Regions from separate parts of the Cytobacillus sp. C11.1 genome, predicted to be linked through region 1. Evidence: riboswitches for the same ligand, from Rfam matches in the RefSeq annotation. Region 1 holds a riboswitch; each other region holds the start of a gene.
What was found. A riboswitch is a leader RNA that binds a small molecule or an ion and turns the genes downstream of it on or off. The one in region 1 is predicted to bind cyclic di-AMP.

Region 1 (6,541 bases):
CAAATATTCCTGAAATGTGACCTGCTGCATATTCTCTTCACCAAGTTCTGGCAGCACATTGGACACGTAACTGCTAAACATGGAATTAGGCGAAAAAAGAATGATTTGATCAGCATTCAGATGATCTCGATATTTATACAGCAAATAAGCAATCCGCTGCAGGGCAGCCGATGTCTTGCCGCTGCCGGCTGCACCGTGAACAATGAGCAGCCTCCCGCGGTCATGACGGATAATCCGGTTTTGCTCCTGTTGAATGGTCGCTACAATATTGTGCATTTGTTTATCAGTGCCTTTGCCCAGAACCTGCTGTAAAATTTCGTCTCCAATGGTGAGACTCGTATCGAACATGGATTCAAGAATGCCGCCGCGGATAAGATATTGCCACTTTTTCTCCAATGTGCCTTGGATTGTGCCTCCTGGTGTTTCATACTTAGCCGGACCAGGCTGGTAATCGTAGTAGACACTCGAGATCGGAGCCCTCCAGTCGTAGATAAGGAAATCATCGCCACTAGAATCACTAAGCGAGGAGATGCCAATATAGATTTGGTCCTGAGTTGAAGTACCTTCTTCCATAAAATCGATCCGGCCGAAGTAAGGAATCTCCTGCATTCGGCGCAGCGTGGACAACCGCTTGGATGCATGTCTATGGGTGGTTTGGCTTACGGACAGAGCTTGAGCCTCCTGCCTCAAGCCGATAATGGTCTCAAGGTAATCATCAAAGGTATCGGTATTAACCTTGATTTCATCCCAAAAGTGTTTGCGGATCTGAACCACTTCGTTTTTACGCCTTGAAGTTTCTTCTTCCAACTTGTTGATTTCCTCCGTAATGGTCTCCATTACACCGTCTAATCGTTTTTGCTCCTGCAGAAGTTCCGAATTCATGCAAACACTCCTCGTAAAAAAATTTTATTAAAAGAGTTGACTACAGACCGGTGGACATTGTATAATTAAGATAGGGATAATATACTTAAATCAACTAAAGTAATGCGCACCTATATAAATTTACCACAGGATCACCTATTTTTCAATGCATTTGGCTTGAATAGTATGGATAAATTTTGCTGAATTTTCTTCAATTACTTACATACAATATGAAAAAGAGTAGTATTTATCGTTTTCAGCGTAAATACTACTCTTTTATTTTTTTATATGGAGTACCGCAAAAATAAGATGCCTGACCCCCTTAGTCACTTACGCATTAATGCAACTGGGGGCAGGCACCTTTATCTGATGGTCTTGTTTATATCATCCAGTAAGAACGTCCTCGTTAGGATACTTCACTTTTGCTTTATCCTGATTTGCCAGTGAGAATGCCATGGTCAAAGGACCGAGTTTCCCCGCAAACATGATAAAAATAATAACACTTTTTCCGATAAAAGTAAGCGATCCTGTTATCCCCATGGATAAACCAACTGTTCCAAATGCGGAGATTACTTCAAATACAACAGGTAGAAAAGGTGCCTCTTCTGTAATATTTAATACGAAGATGGCAATGCAAATTAAAAAAAGACCGATTGTTGAGATTGCTAAGGAACGTAAAACAATGGTCAGGCTAATCGTCCTTCTTCCTAATACCGTATTTTCTTTTCCTTTTAGGAAAGTGATGACGGAAAATAAAATGACCAAGAATGTGGTCAATTTAATTCCTCCGCCTGTTGAGGCACTCCCGGCACCAATAAACATTAAAAGCAGGAAAAGAAATATAGTATCTTCATGCAGTGACGCGATATCCAACGAATTAAAGCCGGCTGTTCTTGGTGTTACCGCCTGGAAATAAGAAGCCCACAGCTTTTCTCCCCAGGAATTTAATCCCCCGAGTGTGTTTGGATTATTGTACTCCAGCGCAAAAATAATGAACATGGCTACAACATTAATAACAAATGTTCCGATTACCATCATTTTGGAATGAAGGCTCATTTTTCGAAATTCCTTCTTGTTCCATATATCTGCTAACACAGTAAAACCAATTCCGCCAATAATAAATAATAATGTAATGACAATGTTTATCACCGGATCACCCACATAGCCCATCAGGCTGTCTGACCACAAAGCAAACCCGGCATTATTGAAGGCTGAAATAGAATGAAAAAAACTATAATACAAGCCTTTTCCCCATCCAAACTCAGGCACCCATCTAAGTGATAAAAACACCATGGCTACAAGTTCAATAATAATGGAAAATATAAATAAATTTCTAACTAGATAAATAACTCCTCCAATAGAGGTTTGATTTAATGCCTGCTGGACGATTAAGCGCTCCTTAATTCCAATCTTTTTGCCAAGCACCATATAAATGAGAATAGCAAAAGACATGATTCCCAGCCCGCCTAGCTGTATTAAGGAAACAATAACGATCTCTCCGAAAAGGGTGTAGGCAGTTTCCGTATCCACAACGGCAAGTCCGGTTACTGTCATGGCTGATGTAGCGGTAAACAGTGCATCTATCCAGCTTACTGATTCGGTCGCTGCAAAAGGCAGCTTAAGTAAAAGGGTTCCTAACACTATACATATAGCAAAAACTAAAATAAGCAGCTGAGATGGGTTAAGTTTGATTATCCCCTTCTTCACACTACACTCCTTCTTTCTCAAATCGGTTAATATCTTTGTTATGACCCATAACGATCAAAACGTCATCCTTTAAAATGACCTCCTCGGCTGATGGGGACACGATAATTTCTTTTCCTCTTTGAATCCCAACAATATTGCACCCGTATTTTGCTCTAATATCAAGTTCTATTAGCGATCTATTATGAACCTTTTTGGAAGCAATAATTTCAACCATACTGTAATCCTCTGATAGCTCAATGTAATCAATAATTTTATCTGAAACAATATGGTTCGCTATCCTTTTTGCCATATCCCTTTCCGGATGAATGACACGGTCCACACCTATTTTTTCAAGGACTCTTGCGTGGTACTCGTTATGCGCTTTTGCCCATACTTGCGGTATCCCTATTTCTTTCAATACCAATGAAGTCAGGATGCTCGATTCGATATTTTCTCCAAAAGATACAAAAGCATGATCTATGTTTCTAACACCCACTTGCTTCAAAGCTTCTTCGTCAATCCCATTAATTTGAACAGCAAAGGTAACAAACTGGGAATAGAGATTCACTTTTTCCTGATCAATATCTATTGCTAAAACCTCAGCACCCAATTCATGAAATTCTTTAACCAGGCTGCCGCCAAATCGCCCTAAACCAAATACAGCATATTGCTTTTTCATAACAAATTCCCTTCCTTTCTAAAAATGAACACAAAAAAGACCATTCTTAATAAAAGAATGGTCAATGGCAGCATTAACCCTTCTCTCAGTAGCGCTTACGGAGTTAGCTGTCGGATTAGGGATTGAGAGTATCCCTTCTCAGCTTAATTTGCCAAGATTCACCCCAAGATAAACATGGTTTATCAGAATTGGTTCCCCCGCTCAAAAGATTCAGCTTAAGGTATATATAAAAAATAATAAATTTAAATTACTCCTTTTATTTTCTGGTGTCAATACTATTTAATAAAACTTATCAATGGCAGTTTAATAATTCTGCAAAGCGCTTACATAAAGATAATAATATTTAGCCTAAGGGCTTAAAAAATGCCTGCTAATAAACCGATGAATAACATAATAATAATTGGCTGGAATGAAAGAACCCCACACCCTTAATACAAAAAATAATCAATCCCTATTCAAATGATAGATTAACTGGACAACGCCTGAGGAGAACGACCTTGTATGAACCAATTTCAAATTTAATCTCTTTTGTATATCATTAAACAACGGTTTTCCTTCTCCCAAAATAACAGGATGAACAGATATTCTAAACTCATCAACAAGCCCTAAATTAATAAAACTGGTAATAAGGCTGGCTCCACCATATAACCAAATGTCTTTACCAGGCTTATTCTTTAACTTATTGACTTCTTCCACTATCTGATCATTTATAAATATCGCTTGATTATCCGTCCCTTTAAGCGATCTGGAAAACACATATTTTTGTTTGCTATGAACTGCTTCCCACATTTCTTTTTCAGTTTCTGCATCTTCTATTTCTGGAGTAAATTGCCCCCATAGTTCATAACTCTTTCTTCCATATAAAATGGCATCAATTTGATTTAAGAAATGATTAAACTCCATGTCCGGGTCCATTATGCACCAATCAACTTCTCCATTTTTCCCTTCAATAAAACCATCTAACGTAACTGCTAAATCTAAAATGATTTTTCTCTGCTTTCCCTCCATAGACAAAGTTATGCCTCCTTTTAGTTGTTTAAATATTAATTTTCGCTCCATAAAAGGAAAAAACCCGCACAGGATTGGCGAGCTTTCTTATCGTAATCACCTGATATTAAAAGAGCGACATGAAAGCCTTTCTCTAGGTGATCCGTTCTTAAAAATCAAATTTATTTTTGACTGTCTGTACAAAATTCAGACTCTTAGCGAGCCACGGAAACCCCTAGCACCATAATAGGAATCTGCTCCGTTATGGTACATAAAGACAGTGTCGTAGCGACGGTCACAAAAGATAGCCCCGCCCAGTTTTCTAATATTAGCAGGTGTTTGCACCCAGCTCGACGTTTTCATATCGAAATGATCTAGCTTCTGCAGCTCCCGGTATTGTTCCTCTGTTAAAAGTTCAATGCCCATGGAAGCGGCCATATCAATCGCGTTATTTTCTGGTTTATGCTTTTTCCTTGCCTCCAGCGCTTCACGGTCGAAGCAAACACTTCTGCGGCCTTTAGGACTTTCCGCTGAACAATCATAAAAAATGTATTCATCCTTCTCTTGATCATAACCAACAACATCCGGTTCACCGCCAGTTCTTTCCATTTCATTGAGCGACCACACTTTTTCCGCATGAGCTTCAAGCTTAGCTTGGATTTTAGTCCATTCAAGACCTTCGTGGCGGTGCCTATTTTTTTCAAAACGGGCTTTCAATGTTTGGAGTAATTCTTCACGTTCTTCTAGTGGCAACTCCTTTTTATTGCTCTTTGTCAAATTAGTTTCCTCCTTATTCATAATGGTTTTGACTATATGTAGATATTTTTTTCATGCAAATAGCTATGTGAATTCAGTTTACAATACAGTATATAATTGAGTAAACCCACTCCTCCACAAACTGGCTCGATACAAATAAAAAGATATTACTTGGACTTCCTCGTTATCACAATAAAAGATGCTGACCAGTCAGTTATATAAAAGAGACAGCTTCTTCATCATCGTATTTTTGGCAGTTTGTTCAATTAGGTTCCCCGCCTTAATGGCATAACCTCCTGCCTCATAAGATATATTTATAGAAATTAACGTTTTTATTGGGGGGAGAAAATGAAAAACATCATTTTGTTTGCAGACCCTGGAATTGATGATTCCATTGCCATCATATATGCCCTTCTAAATCCAAAAATAAATATATTAGCGATCGTGTCCAGCTATGGGAATGTTACAAAAGAACAAGCAACAGACAACATCGCCTATTTGCTCAAACTGGCCGGCAGAACGGATATCCCTATAATTGGAGGAGCTAATATTCCTTCATCCGGGGAGACTCCCAGGTTCTATCCTGAAATTCATGGCGAAGAGGGATTAGGTCCAATACGTCCCCCGGAAGAAGTAAAAGGAGAATTAACCAATTTCTCGGAGCTCTACAACATCATAAGAGAGAACCAAGATGTAACAGTAGTCGATGTGGGGAGAAATACCTCTTTAGCTTCCCTTTTTCAATTAGGGGAAAATATTTCAGATAGCATCAAGGAATTTTTTATAATGGGAGGAGCTTTTATGGTTCCTGGAAATGTAACCCCCTCAGCAGAAGCCAATTTCTATGGTGACCCTATCGCCTCTCAGCTGGTACTGACAAATTTAGATAATGTATATGTTGTTCCGCTCAACGTCACGAACAGAGCGATCATCACAATGGAGCATATTAAAATGATTCAGGAGATGACTGACAACCCAGTTATTGAGATTTTGGATGAGGTAATGGAGTACTATATAGAAGCATATAAAAAACTCATCCCTGGCATTAATGGTGCCCCACTACATGATGTTTTAACACTCTTCCTTATGGTCAATCCGGACATGGGCCGTACGATTAGAAGAGAGGTGAACATATTAACATCGAATGACGGAAAAGGTACTTCCATTGCGGATTTAAGAGTCAGTTCCAAGCCCTCTGAAAAGAATATAAACATTTATCTGGATTTTAATTATCAGGGATTTATTGAAGATTTTATAAAAGTTATGAGCTCTTCAGGAAATTCGTAAGCAGCAAAAATAAGGTGCCTGTCCGCTTATAAGGCAACTGAGGTCAGGCACCTATCTGCTAGACATTTTCCGTAATTTAAATAAACTCATTTTCTCCTCCAAATCTCCATCTTCCTTCCAAACGATAAAAAAGAGAAGTTCAGATTCCTTATCATAATACCCGCAGTCATCACGGCACTCCCAATAAATGTAACCACCCTTATTGATCGAGGGAAAACCCATATTATTATAGTGTGGATGAAAAGCCGCTTCTGCACTTTGAATTTTTTCTTTTCCTTTATACCT
Region 2 (6,541 bases), 2.4 Mb from region 1:
CCACTCAAGCTGTTCTTCAGGATCTTCCCCTTTTCTCCTGGCTGTTTCAAGCATTTCCCAGAAAAGCATTTCGGTCATCGTGCTTTCTTTGATCACTTGTGCTGTTATAGCTGCTCCAGCATAACCTTTTTTCAGCTTGGATTGTATGAGTTTATTAGCTTCTTTTTGGCAGATGGCTTCCGATTCAAATTCTTTTGTTTTCACGGATCCAATCGAGCCAACTTTTCCATAAGTAACGGTATAATTCTTTCCCGAAACATTAATTTTCCAAAATTTATGTGATTTTTCGTCTTTGTATATGAGTAAAGTTTCCATAAAAGGCACTCCTATTTTACATTTTTAATCTATTATTACTAACCGTTACATATTTCCATTTTACTTTAAAAAGATAATAGAAGTCTTTACATTTTTATTGTTAATTAAAATTATTTATCAGGTTCTTTTTATAAAAGAAAATTTCACAAACCGAAAATTGTTTTTATTTTATCAACTGGAAAGACTTTTTACACTAAAACCATTGAAATTCAATCTTGTCTTGTTATAATGCATGTAGATTCTACTAAAGGAAATAGGGTGGTATCGATGGAGAATAATTGCAGATTCGTAGTCAACGCTGTTGGCAAATGCGGTGAAACATATCATACCCAATGTAAAGATAAGAAAGAATTGCAGAAATGGATATTGGAAAACCAGGATAAACTTTCAAAGAATGAGATAAACATTACGGATAAAAAGAAAAATCCCCTATTAAAATTAATCAGTTTAAATAGGTGAAAACCACATTACTTCATCAAAAAACAGGATAGAGAGTTCTTCTCTATCCTGTTTTTATACAGCTTTAACATAACAAAAAAACTCCTCCCCCAAGAGGCAAATAAAACTTTTTTTTAAAAATTTTTAACCAATCATAATCTTCTCTTCAGCATATTTATAGTTGGCTTTTTCTCTTTTTCTTGCAAGTGCAAACGCAAGTGTTAAAGGTCCTACCCTGCCCGCAAACATCATAAAAGAAATTAGTGCCTTTCCTGTGACACTTAATTCAGGTGTTAAACCAAGGGACATTCCCACTGTGCCAAACGCGGAAATTACTTCAAACAGCAGCATGTTCAATGGTGCATCTTCCGTTATCGATAAAATAAACAATATAAATGATATAAAACTGATTGAATATACCGTTATCGTAAAGGCTCTGAATATCAGATCTTTTGGGATGCGTCTTCCCATTAAATTGACTTCACCCTCTTCTTTTATTAAAGCTCTGACAGCGAGTAATATCAGCACGAAGGTTGTTACTTTAATTCCGCCGGCTGTCCCTCCAGATCCTCCTCCGATGAACATAAGAAGCATGGTAACAAGCTGGGAGCCTAATGTTAATTCTCCCGTATTGAGGGAGTTAAATCCTGCAGTCCTGGGAACAACCCCATGAAAATAAGCACCCAGTATTTTATCTTTTAAAGACAAATCGCCTAAAGTTCCGGGATTACTATATTCAAGCGCAAAAATAAAAATGGCTCCTAATAAATTAAGGATAAGTGTCATCAGCAGAACAAGTTTTGTATGCAAAGAAAGCCTCTTTAGACTTCTGTTTCTTTTAATATCAAGCACAACGATATAGCCAATTCCCCCGATTATAAAAAGAAAGCTGAGCGTCAGTATAACGGTAAAGTCGCCAACGTATTCCGTTACACTTCTGAACTCGCCCATAATATCAAACCCTGCATTATTAAAGGCCGATACTGAGTGAAAAACACCATAGTATATAGAACGCGGAAACCCAAAATCAGCTGCCCAGCGAATAGATAATATAATTGCACCGATTGCTTCAATTAACAGCGTGAAGCCAACAACAAATTTTACGAGCCGTACCATGCCCTCAATAGAAAGCTGATTTAAAGATTCCTGAATCATCAGCCTTCCTTTCAAGCCAATGTTCTTCCCCATCATGATAGCAATGAGAACGCCAAATGTCATAAAACCGAGGCCGCCAATCTGGATAAGGATCATTAAAACAACCTGGCCAAACGTAGTAAAGGTTGTTTCGGTATCCACTACTACCAAGCCGGTTACACAGACAGCAGAGGTTGCTTCAAACAAGGCATCAATAAAAGACAAATGGTGCCTATCTTTGGTAGCAAAAGGAAGCATAAGCAGCAGCGTTCCCACAGCAATCAGGCAAAGAAATCCAATCGACAAAGCCTGGGCAGGATTCATTCTGATCCACGTGGTGGGCCGTTCCATTCTTCTTGGTCCCTTATTCATAATCATTAACTCCTTAGATTAATAATGTGTTAATATGCTTTTCAGCTCTAAGACCGCCCTATACCCCTATTCTTTCAAACCTGCTGATATCTCTGTTATGGCCCATCACGATGAGTACATCGCCTTTTAAAATAATTTCCTCAGCTGGCGGTGATACGATAATCTCTTTTCCGCGCTGGATCCCAACAATGTTACATCCATACTTTGCGCGTATGTCTAAATCTAATAAGGATTTATTATGGATTTTCTCTGAAGCAATAATTTCCACCATACTGTAGTCCTCCGAGAGTTCTATATAATCAATTATCTTATCCGAAACAATATGGTGGGCAATTCGTTTCGCCATATCCCTCTCAGGGTGAATCACTCGATCAACACCAATTTTCTCAAGAACTCTTGCATGATATTCATTATGCGCTTTGGCCCAAACCTGTGGAATTCCCATCTCCTTTAACAACAATGATGTTAAAATGCTTGATTCAATATTTTCCCCAAAGGAAACAAAGGCATGGTCAATATTTCTAATTCCTGCTTGTTTAATGGCAGCTTCGTCAATGCCATTGATTTGTACCGCATAAGTCACAAACTGAGCGTATTGGTGCACTTTTTCCTGGTCTACATCAATTGCCAAAACTTCTACACCCATATCATAGAACTCTTTTACCAAACTGCCTCCAAAACGTCCCAAACCAAACACAGCGTATTGTTTTTTCATTAAAGAATTTCCCTTCTTTTAAAAATAAGCACAAAAAGACCACTCTTAAAAAAAGAATAGTCAATGGTTATCATTAACCCTTCTCTCGATTCGGCTTACGGAGTTAGCTGTCGGATTAGGGATTGAGAGTATCCCTTCTTAACTTAATATGCTAAGATTCACCCCAAGATAAACCAGGTTTATCAAAAATGGTTCCCCCGCTCATAAAGGATTCAGCAAAAAGGTCTGTTTATGAAATTGATAAATATAAATTACTCCCGTGCTGTTCCGTTGTCAACATATTTCTTTATTTAATAAAAAAAGGAGGCGAGTCAATATCCGCCTCCTTAATGAACGACTTTCTCGCGTTCAAAATGATTCATATCCGTTAATTCGATCATGTACTCATAATTGGCAATGGTGTTTTGAAGCTTCTCTTTTTCTTCATCCACTACATTTGGGTCATTCATTTTATTCATTAATTCTACCTTGGTAGCTTCTAGTTTTTCTTTAACTTCTAAGTAGTTCATATCCATCACCCCTAAATATTTATTAAAAGGAAATATGAAACCGCCTTCCTTTCTATCTTTATTATAATGCCAGATTCCACTCCAGTTATCAGAATATATTGAGGATTTGTGAATCTTATCTAAAAAAAGACACTTCCTTTTCAAGAAAGCGCCATTCATAAATCTTATTCCCAGATAGCTGATGCCCATTCAGGATGATCAATAAATGGATTGCGGTTGTGCTGGTAGTCCGTGTAGATAATTTCGTTTCTTCTTCGCTCTAAATTATCGACTGGATCCTCTTTATGCCATTGCAGTAAAACAGACATTTTTCCATGATATGGTACAGATCCATTATTAACCTGGTTATTTAACTCTAAATCAATTTCTCCGCTATCCCCTTCATAACGGACGGCCATGTAAAATAGCATCCGCGCTACATCACCTTTTACATTATCCCTTGGCTCCCACGAATCTGAGTCGTAATAGTTGCCAATTGCCTCTGAATGCTGAATGCCGCCATTATCAAAGTCAAGATTGCTTCTGGAGCTATTAACTGATACGTCTGTCGGCCGCAAATGATGCAAGTCAGTTCCAGCACCCATGGCTGTGCCAAAGTCTCCATGTGATTTTGCCCAAACATGTTCCCGATTCCAGTCATTAACTCCTGTCCCATTGGTGAACTTGCCTTGTGAGCGACCTGTATAAAGAAGGAGAACATTATTGGGATTATTCGGATCTTCATCTGTTTCCCGAAGTGCATCCCATACATTTGAATAAGAGATCTCTATGTGGTCGTCAATGATATTGTGGAGTGCCGTTTTTAACGCCTCTCCTGTTTTTCCGTCCGCAGCATCATAATAACCATCAGCAGGTTCTGGCTCAGGTGGTGTTACCCCATCTCCTTGAAGTTCAAAAGCTGTTCCATTTTTCAGTCCAGGGTGAGAAAAATAAGCAGTAAGAGTGCCGGTAACCTTAATCTGCTTTCCCATTAAGGCTGGAGTCGATCTTAAACCAAAAGCAGAACGAAATGATGAGGGGATTTGAACATAAATCATGTTTGCCGTATTGCTCTCTGATGGACTATCTGCAAGTGCCAAAGCATAGTCATTTGGAAAACCGCTTGTTATAACCGTATTGGTTGCAGTAGGCTGCCCAACAACATACCCTTGAACGGTTTTGTTAGAATTATTCTGAGTGTTAATAGCTTGTGAAACAGAATATGGTGAAGACCATGATCCATCACCGGCAGCTGCTCTTGTTAATGAATCTTGCACTAGTTGAAGAAAAATAAGAATAGCGGTAAGCAGAAATAAAGACAACAGAAAACCTTTTTTCTTCTTATTTTGCATGAACTCCCCTCCAGCATTTTTTTAAAGGACTCTTCTTGATGGAATATTCTTTTCGAAAAAGTCACAATTCTCTCCAAGTATAAAGGAATAAAATGTAAGGATACATGAGGTTTTGGTCCCAAAAATGGCTGAAGGGGAAAGATTTACATCGGCTTAATAATTCCTAAAAAATTTCTTCCAAGAATGTATTCCTTTTGGTTATCAGGAATCTTAAGTGATGCAATCCAGCTTTTCTTTGCCGAATAGTCATATTGGTTAAATTCCTTCATTCCATATGGCCCATCGCAACCGTAAAGAATTTTGCGGTATCCTAAGGTTTGCACTGCCATTTTTACAATGGAGGGATTAAGATAGTCACTTGATGTATCAATAAATACATTTGGCTTTTCCATAATGTACTTCCAAAGTTTCTTCCAATATGGAAGGCCTGCATGAGCATATATTATTTTAAGTTTTGGATAATTTTCAGGTAAATATTTATAGGAGTCCGGTTCTGAAGACAAATGAATAATCATCGGGATGCCTTTTGCCTGGCACATCGCTGCAACTGGATCAAGAGCCCTTATGGGATATTGATGCATGAACGGATGAGCTTTTACTCCAATAAAGCCGGGTTTACTAAGATAATATTCCACCTCTTTCAGTGATTCGGGTATCATTGGATTAACTGCTGCCCAGCCTAGAAAACGGTCTGGATACCGATCAATAGCAGCTGCGACAAGCTCATTGTTTGGCTTGGAGAAAATCTTGTATGTATTGCCATAGAGTTTTAAATAGCCTTCATCAACAAGACCATCATAAATCTTTAGCCCAATTTGCGGAACATTTAGGATGAGAAAACGGAATAAGCGCTGTAGATTATGCTGAAAAGTGCTATCTGCTTCAAACATAGTTTCATTCATAGGGGGAATCAGCGCTGTTTTCGTTACTCTATTTTTATCCATTCCTTCTATCATTTTTTCCAGAGTCAGCATTGTTTCATCCAAATGAAAATGGCAATCAACAATCATGTTCATCCCCCTACTTTGCGGAATTCTGTTAGTCAGCATTACCTTTTCAGGATCCCTAAATATTGAATCCAAGGTCCAACGTCAGCTCTGTATCTATTGGCCATGACTCTTGTAATCTGTGAAATATGTGTTAAATCATGCACAACCCATGTAGAAATTAATTCCCTTACCTTTACAACCCCAAATGCAGGATGTGTGCCTGACAATTCCAAGTGAATATCCGGATCTATTAAACTCCTAAGCTTAGCTATATTTTTAGTTCGAATGATTTTAAATTCCGCCAGCTTTTCATTAATCGTTTTAGCTTCCACTTCATATAAGTGGGCATACCGATCAAACGGGGGAAATGGTTTGCCAGCCCCTTCCTTAAGAATAAATTCCAGTCTTGGAATCCAATTATTCTTCTCACCCTCGATGAGATGCTCAATCACTTCAGTAGCATTCCAGGTGCCTTCCCCCTCATCGCATTTCATCCAACCCTCAGATGCCCCTATTAAAAAACATTCCAAGGTTTGCGGTGTACGCTCCAGGATCTCGATAGCTTCTATTAATTTAAAATTCATTTAGCTGCTCCTCCCTGCACTCTAAAAGGAATCTTGGAAAATAAAACTCCCCATCACCCTTAAATTCGGTATAAGAAAAAGACTGATAAACAAAAGCAAAGCAAGCGCAACAATTATTGAAAAGGTGAATTGCTGTTTTAATGACTGCAATTCC
Region 3 (6,541 bases), 2.4 Mb from region 1:
TTGGGTAATGTTTATATGAGTTGCCATTTTAATCAAAAAAAACCCGCACTGCGAAACAGTGCCGGTTTAATTTATTAGTTTACTTTCAGTTCTTCTCTTTTTTCCTCAGTTTCAGCCACAATAACAGCGCATGCAGCATCACCGGTAATATTGACGGCTGTACGAGTCATATCAAGCAGGCGGTCTATTCCGATAATTAAAGCAATACCTTCGACCGGCAGGTTAACTGAATTCAGGACCATAGCCAGCATAATTAGGCCGACTCCCGGTACACCAGCAGTACCAACGCTGGCAAGAACGGCTGTTAGGACAACAGTGATAAGCTGTGTGAAGGTGAGATCCACGTTGAATACCTGTGCAATGAAGATCGTGGCAACACCCTGCATAATAGCTGTTCCGTCCATATTGATTGTGGCGCCGAGCGGCTGGACAAAGCTGCTTATGGACTCGGGCACTTTCAGGTTTTTCTGGGCGGTGCTCATGGAAATCGGCAAAGTGGCGTTACTGCTGGATGTACTAAATGCAACACCCATTGCAGGTGCAAAGCCTTTAAAGAACCATAAGGGACTCTTCTTTGCAAAGATGGCTACTGAAGTTCCATATGTCAAGATGGCATGTATAATAAGTGCCAGTACGACAACAATCATATAAAGGCCCATTGCTTTGATGGCATCAAGTCCCTGGCTGCCGACAGCAGAAACAATCAAACCGAAAGTTCCATATGGAGCAAATTTCATTACCAGATTAACAAGATACATCATTAGGTCATTGCCTTGTTCAATTAAATTCAATATTCCTTTTGTTTTGTTTCCCAGCATGGTTAGGGCAAAACCGACAAATACAGAGAATGTAATAATCTGAAGCATATTTCCTTCAGTGAAAGCTTTTACTGGATTGGTTGGAATTATATTTAATAGTGTGTCAGAGACAGGGGGAGCTTCCTTTGATTCATACTCCACATTGGTTATATCAAATTCTCCAACATTTCCTGGCTGGATCACTGCTGATAGGGCTAAACCTATCGTAATGGCAATTGTTGTCGTAACAAGGAAGAATGTGATCGTTTTAATCCCGATTCGTCCAAGTTTTTTCGGATCGCCAAGACCTGCAGTTCCTAGTGTGATAGAAAAGAAAACAATTGGTACAACCAGCATATTAATAAGGTTTAAAAAGATCTTTCCAAGCGGAGTAAAGATAAATTGGTCGAGCTGTGGGAAAATGCCAGGTGCAAAAATATTAATTAAGAGACCTGTTATACCGCCAGCAATCAAGGCAAGAATAATTTTTGTTGATAACTTCATATTTTTTCCTCCAATGCTAAAAATAAACAAATAAATAGAAGGGCCAGGATTTTTATTTCTTCTATAATGGCCATAATTCAGAAGAATTCCCTTAAAATTGGCAACAAAAAACACAGAGGCAAAAACCACTGTGCAAAACTGCCGTGTTTTCCTCTCAACACGCTTACGAGGTTAGCTGCCGGATTCGGGTCTTGAGAGTACCCTACCTTAAAAAAGGATTCACCCCATATACTTATGAAATAAGTACAATTGGTTCCCCCGCTCAAAAGATTAAGCGAATACGTATAAAGTTTTTATTATATAAGGTTTTTGCGAAATGTTTAGTTTAAAGGCTTTTCCCGTTCGAAGGTTAAAACTATTTCTATTGTCCTGATAGTAATTTAATATGAATCTTAATGTTTGTCAATTTATAAAACAAAAGTTAAACCTATTTTCCTATAATGATCTGTGTAAAATCCTAATCTTAGAAAAGGCAGCTCAAATTAAACTTTATTAGTTCATAATGAGGTGCTTCCCAATGAAATATTTATTTTTAAAAGTTCAACCATCTTAATAATGGATGCCTATTCTTGTCTTTGATTTTCACATCTTTCATAATTACCTGTTCCTCATGCTCTGAAAGCCACTTTTTTAGTTCTGCCTTGTCCTTACAATGTGTATAATACATTTCTCCATTTTTGCCTGTTGCGCTAACGACATATCTGCAAGTATTTCCCATAATACACCCTTTTTCAATTGGCTTTGTTAAACTTGCCTGTTGATTTCCGCTCCAGGCACTTCGACGCTCCTCGGCGACTAGCGCCTGTGTGGTCTCCCGTTGACTGGCTTTTTCCGCTGGAGTCTCGTGCCTTCGGCTCCAATCAGCAGGGGGCTAAAATCAACATTTAGCTTTAACACAGCTTTTCATATAATATCTTAGAGAATTATAACAAGTATTTGCAGAATGTCTACATTTCTTTTAAAAGTATTTTGGGGATGTTTATCTTTTTAAGTAAAAAAGGAAGTTTGCAGGAAAAATAGAATAAGAAAAAAGAAGAAGATAAAATTCTGTAAAAGGGATACAGGAAAATCGCAACTATTTTTGCAAAATAATAAAAAAAGGAGATGCCTGAAAGGACAGGGCATTTACTAACTGGCAAGGAGGGAGAGGTAAATGGGGTATTGGGTTGGTCTTGCATTTTGGTTATTGACTGTGAGTTCTATACTTTTCTTGATTGCTGGTGTACTAAAAAAATCGAAAAAATTACTTGTCATGAGCAGCGTAATGCTTGTCTTGCCGTCACTATATTTCTGGGGTGCAGAGAATGGCTTTAGATTATTAGGCCTGGCACCACTTTTTCCTCTATTTATCGCTAATCGCTTAACCAAAGGACACAGTTATTAAGCGAGTATATCTGTAAATTAGGTAAAGGTCACGACCGTCTTTTGGCGATTATTTTTTAAAAATTAATATCTATTGATTAATGAATGAATGCCCTCTTGCAAGGGCATCTTTTTATAAAACATCATTCAATTCTGTATCAGAATACACGGAGATTAAGACCACGGCTTTTTTATTAGTAACATTTTTGGCAAAATGCGGAACACTTGCGTTCCAGCTGAAGGAATCGCCTGCTTCAACAATAAATGAATCTTCTCCTTGTTCCGCCATAATTTTTCCCTCTAGCACGAGATGGCATTCTTCTCCTTCATGAGCATGCTGTTCCCCCATGGATGCCCCGGGCGGGAATTCAACGATCATCATCCTCAGGCCGCCTTTTGACGTTAAATGTTCTATCTTTAGGTTGTTAAAAGTTGAAGTCGCTCTTTCTTCTTTCCTGACGACCTTCATATGCTGTTTCTTCTCGAGAAGCAAGTAGGGAAGCGGGACGCCAAGAAAATCTGCAATCGTACTCAAAGTATTAATGGAAGGGGACGTATTATTATTTTCCACATTGCTGATAAAGCCTTTCGATAAACCAGTCCCTTCAGACATTTGCGCAATGGTGATTTTTTTGCGATTCCTGATTGCCCTTATCTTTGTTCCAATGTCCAGTATAATCACCTCAAAGGTTTTCTAATAAAAAACATATTTATATATTAGCAAAAAAATAATTGACAATCTAGAGGTAATCTTGTTATCTTATAAGTAATTAATATTCATAAAGGGAAACATTTATTTTTTTGTGAAGTTGTTTTCTAATATGAATATTTAGTTTCTATAAAAATTGCAGGTCTTGTAAATTAAATGAAGCTCTGCATACATTTTTATGTGAGCTGCAAGATACTAGCCCAAAAAGGAGGAATAACACGATGATGCCATCATTTTTTATTGCGCACGGAGCACCATTGCTGGCGATTGAAAAAAATATATATACTCAATTTTTGCAATCCTTAGGCGTTTCATTGGAAAAGCCCAAGGCGATTATTCTATTTTCGGCCCACTGGGAATCAGGTTTGCAAAAAGTAAGTGATGTGGATGAGTTTGAAACCATTTATGATTTTGGCGGATTTCCGGAAGAATTATACCGGATTAAATACAGTGCTAAAGGTAATAAGGAAGTCACAAAAGAAATTACAGAACTATTCACGAAGCAAGGGATTGTTTTTGAAGTGGACAAAAAGCGAGGCTTGGACCACGGTGCATGGGTCGTTCTTAGAATGCTTTATCCTAAGGCGGAAATTCCGGTCATTTCCATGTCTGTAAACCCAAGACTTATACCCGAGGAACAGTATAAAATTGGGAAGTCTTTGGCTGCATTAAGGGAGGCGGGAATGATGATCATTGGAAGCGGAGGCACGGTTCACAACCTTGGTGCAGTGAACATGTTCAAGAACAATGGATCCGTCGACAGCTGGGCCCTTGAATTTGATGAGTGGCTTGAAAAGCATATTAACGACTGGGATTTGGAATCTTTATTCAACTACAAATCTTTGGCACCAAATGCGGATATCGCGGTTCCGCCATATGGCAATGAGCACTTCATTCCGCTTTTTTATGCAATGGGTGCAGCTGATCAAGAAAAATCAGCCACACTATTGCATCGCAGCTACCGATACGGAAATTTAAGCCACAGTGTATGGCAATTTGGAAAATAAAAAATTGGAGGATATGAATATGGAAAACAAATATGAAGTAGGTACATTTATTTTACGCGTAGTTTTAGGATTAACATTCTTTGTACATGGTTTGGTAAAGTTTCAAGGCGGAATTGAAAACACAGCGGGATGGTTTTCAAGTATTGGCCTTCCAGGATTCCTGGCAACAGTTGTAGCAGGTATTGAGCTTATCGGCGGAATTGCATTAGTACTTGGTTTATTCAGCAGAGTGGTTTCTGCATTATTTGTCTTACTGATGGCAGGTGCCATTATTAAAGTGAAATTAGCGGGAGGTTTCCTCGGCAATGGTCAGGGGGCCGGATATGAACTGGACCTTGCTCTTCTTGCAATGGCTGCGGCCATTGCAATCACTGGTTCAAAATTATTTGCATTGGATCAGCTGGTTTTTAAAGGGAAAGAGAATAGCGATTCTGTTTCGGTTAATTAATATAATTTGAAAAAAGGTCTGTACTCCAATCAGGAGGGCAGACCTTTTTTGTGTTAAATACTTACCAATATATAAAAGTTAACAATTAACTCGTTAGGGTATTAATTATTACAAGTCACTAAAAAGAAAGGAAGGTTTATTAATGGAGCCATTTGATCACCAGAGAGAAAATGACAGGAAAGGATCAAAAGGAAAAGTGCTTATGGCAGGCATCATCGGTGCTATTATCGGTGCGCTATTCATATTTTTGATAATCCCTTCTTTGTCAGATGTCGAAAAAGCGAATGATAGTCTGGAAGAGAAAAATCCCTTAAAGCAAACCGAAAAAAACGTTAGTGCTGCTGAAGAAGGGGATGGGGAGTCAAACTCGATTACAAAAGCTGTAGATAAAAGCATGGACGCCGTCGTTAGTGTTATCAACTATCAGGGCGGTGATATGTGGCAGGGAACAGAGCCACAACGTGCTGGTTCTGGATCGGGTGTCATTTATAAAAAGGAAGATGGAAAGGCCTATGTGGTGACAAATCATCATGTGATTGACGGGGCGAGCACAATTGAAATCAATTTAAGCAATGACACCAAGCTTCCGGCTAAATTGCTTGGTTCAGATCCGCTTCTAGATCTAGCCGTTTTGGAAGTGGATAGCGAAAAGATTGAACATGTAATAGTAATTGGAAAATCAGAAGACTTAAAGCCAGGGCAAACTGCTATTGCGATCGGAAACCCGCTCGGTTTTCTGCAAGGGACTGTCACAACGGGAGTCATCAGTGCACCAGACCGCACGATGCCAGTTGATGTAAATCAGGATGGTATGGTGGATTGGCAATCAGAAGTCATTCAAACAGATGCATCTATTAATCCAGGCAACAGTGGTGGTGCATTAATCAATATTAATGGCGAGCTAATTGGGATTAATTCTTCAAAAATAGCGATGGAAGGTGTTGAAGGGATCGGATTTGCCATACCGATCGATGTGGCAATGCCGGTTTTGGAGGATTTCGAAGAATATGGCGAAGTAAAACGCCCATACTTAGGGATCATTCCAATCAATTTAGCCGATATCCCATCACAATACTATCAGAAAAAATTACAGTTGCCTAAAGAAATTACTGACGGCGTTATTGTAAGGCAAGTGGAACCATCTTCGCCATCGGGGCAAGCAGGCCTTCAGCAATATGATGTCATTGTAAAGCTCGATGGGGCAAAAGTTACAAATGTGATAGAATTACGTAAATTTCTTTATACAGAAAAAGAAATTGGCGATAAGGTAGAGGTAACCTATTACCGCGATGGAAAGAAACAGACTGCGATGATAACACTAGAGGAAGAAAAATCGTTGGTTCAGCAATAGTTTTTTAGAGTCAAAAGTATATTTTGAGATGAACATAATAGAATCTAGCCTGAAACGGGCTGGATTTCTGTTATGAAATGAATTTTCATTGGAATATTGGACGTATCTTCACTTGTGAATAGTTTTCTCTGCACATAAACAGATTTCTCTGCGTATAAAAAAAATTCTCTGCACATAAAAAAATTTCTATGCGTATATGAAGATTTCTCTACACAAAAAAATACTTACTTGAACCAGATGATGTTCTCGCATAATTATTTTTCTTTGCTTAGATAAAGGATTTTGACTCCCTTTAATGGAATCTTAAATAGGTGCCAAATTTTTTGAGGAGGGGTCCTATGAAAGTTATAAAAGAAAACCGTG

Region 2: another riboswitch for cyclic di-AMP. It lies ahead of AC3ZVC_RS14625 (potassium channel family protein); the one in region 1 lies ahead of AC3ZVC_RS01800 (potassium channel family protein).
Region 3: another riboswitch for cyclic di-AMP. It lies ahead of AC3ZVC_RS14550 (dicarboxylate/amino acid:cation symporter); the one in region 1 lies ahead of AC3ZVC_RS01800 (potassium channel family protein).

The regions. Positions count from the first base shown of each region.
Region 1 covers NZ_CM176935.1:364,216-370,756, forward strand. Annotated here, with positions in the region: gene helD (RNA polymerase recycling motor HelD) at 1-882, opposite strand, end outside; gene AC3ZVC_RS01795 (TrkH family potassium uptake protein) at 1,246-2,568, opposite strand; gene AC3ZVC_RS01800 (potassium channel family protein) at 2,570-3,226, opposite strand; cyclic di-AMP (ydaO/yuaA leader) riboswitch at 3,304-3,452, opposite strand; gene AC3ZVC_RS01805 (dihydrofolate reductase family protein) at 3,671-4,234, opposite strand; gene AC3ZVC_RS01810 (DUF4256 domain-containing protein) at 4,421-4,990, opposite strand; gene AC3ZVC_RS01815 (nucleoside hydrolase) at 5,318-6,256, shown strand; gene AC3ZVC_RS01820 (hypothetical protein) at 6,308-6,541, opposite strand, start outside.
Region 2 covers NZ_CM176935.1:2,929,095-2,935,635, reverse strand. Annotated here, with positions in the region: gene AC3ZVC_RS14635 (DUF4240 domain-containing protein) at 1-315, opposite strand, end outside; gene AC3ZVC_RS14630 (TrkH family potassium uptake protein) at 898-2,265, opposite strand; gene AC3ZVC_RS14625 (potassium channel family protein) at 2,318-2,974, opposite strand; cyclic di-AMP (ydaO/yuaA leader) riboswitch at 3,052-3,202, opposite strand; gene AC3ZVC_RS14620 (DUF3896 family protein) at 3,301-3,483, opposite strand; gene AC3ZVC_RS14615 (endonuclease) at 3,648-4,814, opposite strand; gene AC3ZVC_RS14610 (amidohydrolase family protein) at 4,958-5,824, opposite strand; gene AC3ZVC_RS14605 (DinB family protein) at 5,863-6,387, opposite strand.
Region 3 covers NZ_CM176935.1:2,919,912-2,926,452, forward strand. Annotated here, with positions in the region: gene AC3ZVC_RS14550 (dicarboxylate/amino acid:cation symporter) at 75-1,301, opposite strand; cyclic di-AMP (ydaO/yuaA leader) riboswitch at 1,448-1,588, opposite strand; gene AC3ZVC_RS14555 (hypothetical protein) at 2,455-2,685, shown strand; gene AC3ZVC_RS14560 (helix-turn-helix domain-containing protein) at 2,797-3,336, opposite strand; gene AC3ZVC_RS14565 (DODA-type extradiol aromatic ring-opening family dioxygenase) at 3,594-4,379, shown strand; gene AC3ZVC_RS14570 (DoxX family protein) at 4,399-4,827, shown strand; gene AC3ZVC_RS14575 (S1C family serine protease) at 4,970-6,178, shown strand.